2 regions of the Lactobacillus sp. wkB10 genome follow, and region 1 is predicted to be linked to the other one. Evidence: riboswitches for the same ligand, from Rfam matches in the RefSeq annotation. Region 1 holds a riboswitch; the other holds the start of a gene.
What was found. Region 1 has a riboswitch for thiamine pyrophosphate ahead of LACWKB10_RS07895 (ATP-binding cassette domain-containing protein). Riboswitches for the same ligand answer to the same signal wherever they lie in the genome.
Positions count from the first base shown of each region.

Region 2: it holds a riboswitch for thiamine pyrophosphate, as region 1 does, so the genes downstream of both, thiM (hydroxyethylthiazole kinase) here and LACWKB10_RS07895 (ATP-binding cassette domain-containing protein) in region 1, are expected to answer to the same signal.

Region 1 is NZ_JRJB01000010.1:63,656-68,089, forward strand. Features, by position in the region: gene LACWKB10_RS07880 (LemA family protein) at 1-41, shown strand, start outside; gene htpX (zinc metalloprotease HtpX) at 59-955, shown strand; gene LACWKB10_RS07890 (AraC family transcriptional regulator) at 991-1,929, opposite strand; TPP riboswitch at 2,069-2,159, shown strand; gene LACWKB10_RS07895 (ATP-binding cassette domain-containing protein) at 2,200-3,558, shown strand; gene LACWKB10_RS07900 (energy-coupling factor transporter transmembrane protein EcfT) at 3,568-4,221, shown strand; gene LACWKB10_RS07905 (sucrose-6-phosphate hydrolase) at 4,261-4,434, opposite strand, start outside.
Region 2 is NZ_JRJB01000011.1:14,298-18,731, reverse strand. Features, by position in the region: gene LACWKB10_RS08150 (hypothetical protein) at 1-190, shown strand, start outside; gene LACWKB10_RS08145 (hypothetical protein) at 293-709, opposite strand; gene tenA (thiaminase II) at 1,205-1,864, opposite strand; TPP riboswitch at 2,078-2,176, shown strand; gene thiM (hydroxyethylthiazole kinase) at 2,252-3,040, shown strand; gene thiD (bifunctional hydroxymethylpyrimidine kinase/phosphomethylpyrimidine kinase) at 3,052-3,855, shown strand; gene thiE (thiamine phosphate synthase) at 3,866-4,434, shown strand, end outside.

The DNA of each region.
Region 1 (4,434 bases):
CTAATGAATCGGAAAAAGAAGTACCTAAAGTTAAGTTTTAAATATCAGGTCAGTTTTTATGCTATTTCAACAAATTGCCAGCAATAAACGTAAAACCGTTGGGATTATGGGATTATTTGTCATTATTTTGGCACTTGTAGGGGCAGGACTAGGCTATCTTTTTGGTGATCGGCCTGTTTTAGGATTGATCATTGCTGTAGTTTTTAGCTTAATCTACATGTTAATTGTCCTGCCTAACCCGGCTAATATGGTTATGAGCCTTAATCACGCTCAAGAAGTCCATGAACGAGATAATCCGGAACTGTGGCATGTTGTACAAGATATGGCAATGGTCGGTCGGGTACCAATGCCTCGAGTTTTTATTATTGATGATCCCAGTCCTAATGCTTTTGCGACCGGACGCGATCCCAACCACTCTGCTGTTGCAGTTACTCAAGGTCTGCTGGACATGATGAACCGAGAGGAACTGGAAGGCGTTTTAGGTCATGAGATTTCGCACATTAGAAACTATGATATTTTAGTTTCTACTATTGCCGCAGTATTAGTCGGAGTCATTTCTTATTTATCCGGTATTGCCAGCCGTTATATTTGGTGGATTGATGATGATCGCGACAGCGATAACGACAATGGTGGCACTATTGTTATCATTTTTAAGATTGTGGCAATTGTGTTTGTGTTAATTCTGGGACCTATTTGCGCTAGTTTAGCCCAAATGGCATTATCGCGAAATCGTGAATATCTGGCTGACGCGTCATCAGTAGAATTAACCCGCAACCCACAAGGATTAATTTCTGCTTTAGAAAAGATTGACGGTTCTGAGCCAATGAAGAAAGCCGATCCCAGCAGTGTTGGCATGTATATTGAAGATCCTGTACGAAAAAAACGCAGTTTTGCTCATTTATTTGACAGTCACCCGCCAACAGCTGACAGGATCAAACGCTTAGAAAAAATGTAATAAAATAAAGCAACCTTTTTAATCAAGGTTGCTTTTTATTTTAAGTTGATGTTTGCCTGTCTAAATAATTCAGCCCGCATTTGGACTGGCGTTTCATGATAATATTCACTGAATTTTTTATAAAAGAAGGACTTGCCACTATAACCTACCCGTGCAATTATTTCTTTTACGGAAATATCTGGTCGTGCAAGCAAATTGCGCGCCTCTTGCATACGCCTTTCATCAACATGCTCTACGAAGCTTTTACCAGTTTTTTGTTTAACCAAACTTGAAAAATAATTAGGATTGAAGCCAAAATGTTTGGCTGCCTCATTAAGCGTTATGTCAGTAAAATGAGCATCAATATAATTTTCTAAATCAGTTTGAACAAATTGGTGATTAGTTACAGGACCTGTCGCTAAGTCTTGATTTCTAATTGCGGCAATTAAAAGCAAGTTTAGTTGTGCCAAAATAACATTGTGAGTATACAAATCCTGATTAAGATATTCATCAATTACTTTTTTTAGCGCATTTGCAGACTTAGACAAAGGTGTACTGTTTAAAAATAATAAGCGCCTTTGATTGTAAGCGTCAGTAATTTCCTTAAACACTTTTTTTTCACGATGACTCATGGCAGAATAGCTTCCGAGAAAATCTAGCATCTTGAAATTATGGTCAAATTCTAACTTAACTAATATATCGTTTTCTCCCTGCCGCAATATTTCATAATCGCTTTTTCTCTGTAAAAATACTATATTGCCGGCTTTAAGCAAGAAATCCTCATCATTGATTCTGGCTTTTACTGATCCCTGAGCTTCATATAAAATAGTTGAAGCTGTAGTTTGGTAGCGATGAACTCCAGTATTACGATTTTCCAAAAACGCTCTAAATAAATCAAAATTATCGTTTTTGGGTTTGATTCTTACCTCATTAGTGTCAGACTTAGTTGAATCCAAAATGCTGGCTAAATATTGTTCAAGTTTAACAGCTGCCATTATTTCACCTTCTTATTCAAATTTTGGAATATATAAATTCATTATATAGCAAAATTTCATCTTACTAACAGAATTTTGTTATTTAGATTAAAGAGAATACTTGTGTATGTAGACATCTATTTTTCTTTTATGTATAATAAGTTTAACATCGGGGTGCCCTAGAGGCTGAGAACAGACCCGTCGAACCTGCTTTGGATAATGCCAGCGAAGGGAAAACGAAAGATTTTACGTCGTCAGGCTTTATCCTGACGATTTTTTTTGGTAACTAAATTGATTAAATTAAACAACCTGACTTTTTCATATGATAAGCAAAATAAAATATTAACAGATATTAATCTCACTATTCCCACTGGTGAACTTTCACTGTTAGTTGGTCCAACCGGCTGTGGCAAATCTACATTATTAAAAATTCTAGCAAATCTATATCCTGAGTTTGCGGGCCAATTAAGCGGCAGCGTTAATTTAGGCGGATTAAGATCTGCTATGATGTTTCAAAATGCCAGTGAACAGTTTACGATGCCAACACCGCGAGAAGAAATTATTTTTGCACTTGAAAATCTTTGTCTTAATAAATCGCAGTATATAAAGCGCTTGAATGAAGCTGTTCAGTTTACACAAATTGATTATTTGCTTGATCAAAAAATTAATACAATGTCTGGTGGCGAGCAGCAAAGAGTTGCTTTAGCTGTACTTGTTGCGATGAATGTAGATCTTTTTTTACTTGATGAACCCTTTGCCAGCTGTGATCCAGCCGCTCGCAAATTCTTAATTGCTAAATTAGCTCACCTGCGCGATCAAGGGAAAACAATTATTTTAAGTGATCATGTATTAACTGACTATGAAGGACATTGTGATAACCTGTTTCAATTTCAAGGTAAAGATTTGGTACAACTTTCTGCTAGTGAAAAAGAAAAACTGCTGCAAAAAAATACGGAATCCGTTTCTTATACTTTTGCCTTACCTGAAGAAAATAACGAAGTTTCTTTTAAACTCAAAAATACAGAGATTACACAAAATCGTTTGCTTTTAGAGCAGGAACAGCTAAATATCTTTTCTGGTAAAACTACTCTTATTACTGGAGCAAACGGGGTTGGTAAAACATCACTTTTTAACGCACTGACCAAAATGATCCCGTATTCAGGCAGTCTAACTTATCACAATCAGGAAATCAGTAAATTATCAGCTCGCAAGTATCTCCTTAAAGTGGGGCAAATTTTTCAAAATGCGACCGATCAGTTTATCAACGTTTCTGTTGCGGATGAAATCAATTTAAGCAAAAAGCAACGAACCAATAATTATTTTACTGATGACAGAATAAATGAGGCTTTAGCTACCCTTAAGCTTGATTCACTGCTCGATCATGTGGTTTATTCATTATCTGGCGGGCAACAAAAGAAACTGCAAATTTTACTAATGTTGATCTCCGATCAGGATGTATTACTAATTGATGAGCCCCTTAATGGCCTGGATGCGGACTCTGCTAACAAGGTGATGGCTTTATTAAAAGAAAGTCAGAAAGCACGTAGTCAAACGCTTTTAATTATTAGTCATGAACTAAGGAATCTGGCAGATTGGTGTGACTATCACCTCATCTTTAAAGACCAGCATTTAACCTATGTGAATAAATGAGGCGTGATCATGAATCCCAGTTTTAAATTTTTTCTAGCACTGATTATTTCTATAGAAATATCTCTAAAATCAAGCTTGTTAACCAATCTTTTAATCATCTTTTTTACCATAATTTATCTAATCTACAAACACATCAAATTGAAGAATCTGCTTTTAATTTTATTAATGCCCTTAATTGCTGCATTTACGGTTTTTGCTACTTTATATTGGTTTACACCTCAGCCTAATTTGCAAAATGCACTGAGTTTATCCAGTCGTATTTACGTCTACACGTTGACTATCTACTGTGTATCAATAGGAATTACTGCCACGGAATTAGCACGTTCTTTTGAGCAGAATTTTCATTTACCCAGTAAGTTTGCCTATGGAGTTTTAGCCGCCCTAAATATCGTCCCCAGAATGAAGGAAGCAGTTAAACAAATACGCACTGCCGGCATGATGAGGGGCGTTTATTTAAGCTTTTGGTCACCTGTTTTATACTTTAAAGCTATTCTTGTTGCGCTTAATTCTGCAGAAAATTTAACACAGGGGATGGCATCTCACGGCTACCGTGAGAGCGCCCAGCGCTCAGTTATTGCACCTGTTCCTGTTCAAAAAAGTGATTGGCTAAAGTCGATTATTATCCTGTTTTTAGTTAACCTGGCATTATTCACATTAAAATAAAAAAGTGGACCTGCGTGTCCACTTTTTCTTTAGCCTAATTTATTTTGCCAAAGTATAGCATGTGACGTTTATTTTGACTGACTGATCTGCATTGACGAAAATCTGAGGTTTTTCAGAAGTATAATACCGTTCTGAAAATACCAGCTCACCGTCATTTAAGAAAAACTCAATAGAACTGGTATCAATAAATACCTGGATTTTCAAATTTGGGTT
Region 2 (4,434 bases), on a different contig from region 1:
CATAGACACATATAAATGCTTACATAATAAAAAAATTGCTTCTGTTAAAATAACTACTGATAATCAAGGATCTTATGATACGCTTTATTATGTTGGAAAAATTAATAATAGATATTATGGCTTTCTATTTAAAGATCGTGGAATATTAAAAAAAGCAAAATTAATTTATATTAAAAAAATTGATGAATAATAGCATACTAGCTTTTAATATAATAATTTCAATAATGCGAAATAACTGAACTAAAAAAGGTAGCTTAAGCTTGGTAAGCTGCCTTTTTATAAATTAATGAAATTAACCGTAATATTGATCCTGGTCTAAAGCAGTTTCATCAAAATTAACTATCATAAATTCATAGTTTGAAAAACATTCCATCCAATTGTTATAATAGTCTTTCTCTTTTTTTAGCGACTTACTGTTTTCTTCTCCTTCTATTATAAAAGGCTTTGAACGTATATTAAAATTTGCGTGTATTGCACCCAGCAAATTCAATAAACACAAGAAATCTTTTGCGGAATCCACACTTACATGAAAAGATTTAAACGAATTATTATTTTCGCCAAGATAACTTTTTCCTCTATTATACTCATCAGCAGATTCTGCCTTATAATTTTCAACGCTATTTACATTCTCTTCAATAATAGCTGTCGGAGCTTGTTTTTTAAAAAAATCTAGTATCTTTCTTAATTTAAAAAATTGTTCATCATTCATTTTTATCATTCCCATTTAAAAGTCTGTGCTTGGAAACATTATATCTCCTAAGAAGCAATCAATTTTACCGCTTAAAGTGGCTTAGCCATATCACCCACAAGTGCAAGAGTGAGAATATTGCGGTTAAGTTTGGCATCGGCCTATACCGTCAACTCTATAACTGACGGTTCTTGCTTTTTTGCTTCCGCCAGCATAGTAGTGCATTGTTAGCCTTCCAGACTAATTACAGACTAGAAATACAGGGTTAGGATCAGTTGCTTTTAGTGCATAATATATGCTGCCGCCAGAAGTCCACACTTTATAAATTCCTAAATAACAATTAATATAATAATATTACGTAAGTCTTCATTATTACAAAATAAGTATATCTTGCTTTCCCCAAGTTGCACACTTTCCTGGGACCTTGAACAATAATTACATTGTTCAATATCAAAATTTTATTATGAAATTGACTAAAGACAAGTAAGAATAAAATAAAAGCTCTTTTTGCAGAATTTACTTCCAATCTTGTTTTTCATAAGCCATCTGCCAAAACTGCAATTCATAATAGCTGCTGCGTACAAATGCAGTTTCCATTTGCTCAAGTTCTTCGTTAGCAGCACTTTCAGCCAAAGAATTGGTTAAATGCAGCATTTTTGTTACGTTGGCACCATACCACTCGCCATCATAAGTATCAATCCACTCTTGATAATAAGAAACCGGTGAGCCCTTTTCTGCCATTTTTTGGCCAATTTCCTGATAGAGCCAGTAACATGGTAAAAGCGCTGCAACCGCTGGTTTAACACCAAATCGATTTAATGTCATATGCATATGGTTAACGTAGTTATAAGCTGTTGGAGCCACCGGAGTTTCAGAAATTTCAGTCGCAGTTATTTTTAATTCTTCAAAAAAATGGCCTCGCACTGATATTTCGACATCTTTCAAGTCTTGTGCCCCTGCCAGTAAAAATTCCTTTACTTCCTGATTATCCGTTTTTGCCGCAATTAATTCATGCAACTTGCTGAATTCTCTTAAATAATAGCGATCCTGCAACAGATAAAATTTAAAAGTTGCAATTGGGAGTTCGCCACTTTGCAATTCCTTAATAAATGGATGCACCATACTTTCATGCCACAATGCCTTCCCCGCTTCGTGTAGTTGATCAGTGAAATTCATGATTGTTCTCCTCCAAATTAAATACTATTTGTTAAAATAACTTTTGATTAATACTAATTACATTTTATTAAATATTAACTATAATCACTATAATTTTTTGTTTTCTAGCACATTTTTAATATTAGTTAAAATACTAACACTTATAGCTTATAATAGATAGCGTCTTTATAACCTAACGTTGTAATAAGCAATAAAATACGCTATAATTGTAAGCGATAACACGAGGGGTGCCTTTTTGGCTGAGATGAAAACTTTTCAGACCCTTTGAACCTGTAAGTTAATACTTGCGTAGGAACGTGTCAAAACTGCTTAAGCTTTGGCATTTCCATATGCCAAAGTTTTTTTATTAGTCAAAAATTTTAAGGATATTAAATTAGGAGTAATAAAATGCAGTTAGAATTATTAGACAAATTGCGAGCAGAAAACCCGGTTATTTTCAACATTGCTAATTTTGTAACAGTTCAAGACGTGGCCAATGCTGTTAATGCTATTGGTGCTTCACCAATTATGAGCAATGAAATCGCTGAAGCTGAAGAAATTGTGCGGATGGCTTCCGCTGTGGCAGTTAATATTGGCTGCTTAACCAAGCAGCAAATTAACCACATTAAAAAAGTGGAAGATTTAGCGCGCCAATATAATAAACCCATAGTATTTGATCCCGTTGCCGTTGGCGCCGTGGAGTACCGTTATAAAATCACAGATAAACTTTTATGGGATTTTCATACTAGTATTATTCGGGGCAATATTGGTGAGATAGCTGCCTTAGGTGGCTTTGATTGGAGCTCAAAGGGGATTGATGCAGGCTCCGGTTCTGGTGATATTGATGAAATTACTGCTAAAACTGCTCAAAAATATCGTTGCACAGTCATTGCGAGCGGACCTACAGACACAATTAGTGACGGTAAAAGAATAGCCCATGTCCATAACGGCTCACCCCTTTTTAAAACTCATGTCGGCTCAGGAGATATGTTAACCAGTATTGTCACAGCTTTTACAGCTGTTGCTGACGATCCTTTTGAAGCAGCTCAAATAGGTGCTTTAGTTTTCAGTTGCGCCGGTCAATTAGTAGTTAAAGATCATCCCAATATCGGACCCGCTACTTTTGGCATGTATCTAATGGATTATTTGTATAAAGTAAAAGTTGCTGATATTGAACGAATTGCTGATTTTGATTAAGGAGCTTTATGATGACAGAAAAAATTAACTCTTTCCCCCAAGTTTTAACTATTGCCGGCACTGATTCAGGTGGCGGTGCTGGAATCATGGCTGACTTAAAAACTTTTCAAATGCAAAAAGTATTTGGTACAGCTGTAGTAGTAGCAGTGACGGCTCAAAACACTTTAGGTGTGCAAAAGTCTTTTTTACTCCCCTTAGAAATGATCGATGCCCAATTCGCCTCTCTGGCAGAAGATTTCCACATCCGTGCTTGTAAAACAGGAATGTTGGGCGATGCAGATCACGTCCACCAAGTTGCACTTAATTTGCAAAAGTATGACTTTGGTCCTATTACCATAGATCCAGTGATGATTGCTAAAGGGGGCGCACCATTATTAAGTCAAGATGCTGTCGCCACCGTTAAGAATGAGCTGCTGCCTTTAGCCGATCTTATAACACCCAACTTGCCAGAAGCGGAGACTTTAACTGATATCAAGGTACAAGATCAAGCCCAATATCCAGAATTAGCTCATAAATTACAAGATATGGGAGTTAAAAATGTGCTAATTAAAGGCGGTCATGCAAGTAGCGAACAAGTAAAAGATTATGCTTTATTTGCTGATGGTTCCGATCTTTGGGTCAGCAGTTCCAGAATACATACCGAGCGCACCCACGGCACCGGTGACACGTTAGCTGCAGCAATTACGGCTCAGCTGGGTTTAGGTCAAAGTTTACCGTCAGCAATTAAAATTGCTAAAAAGTACGTTACTAAAACCATTAAGGAAACCATTCAAGTTGGTCATGGTCACGGTCCTTTAAATCATTGGGCTCAGTAATTTAGGAGAAATAATGAAAAACTTTAACACTGATTTTTTACATGCTTACTTTATTTGTGGCAGTCAAGACGTTCCGGAAGGTAAAACATTACCGGGCATAGTCGCAGAAGCACTTGCTGCAGGTATTACTGCTTTTCAATTTCGAGACAAGGGACCTAATTCAACTTTAAGTGAAGCTGAGAGACTCCCCATGGCACAAAAGCTGCATCAATTGTGTCAAACGTATCACGTGCCTTTCTTCATTGACGATGATGTTCAGCTCGCACAACAAGTTCATGCCGAAGGTGTCCATGTTGGTCAAAGTGATGAAGAAATCAGACAGGTCATTAAAGAAGTTGGCGGTCAGATGATTATCGGCTATTCTTGCTCGAATTTAACGCAAGTTGAACAAGCCAATAAAATTAGCGGAATTGATTATTATGGCAGTGGTCCAATTTATGCCACCCAATCTAAAAGTGATGCCGACCCCGAAATTGGTATTGCCGGCTTAAGCAAACTGGTCAAAAGCACAACCCGGCCAATTGTTGCTATTGGTGGGATTACCGCTAGCGACTTAAGCGCAATCGCTAAAACTAAGGC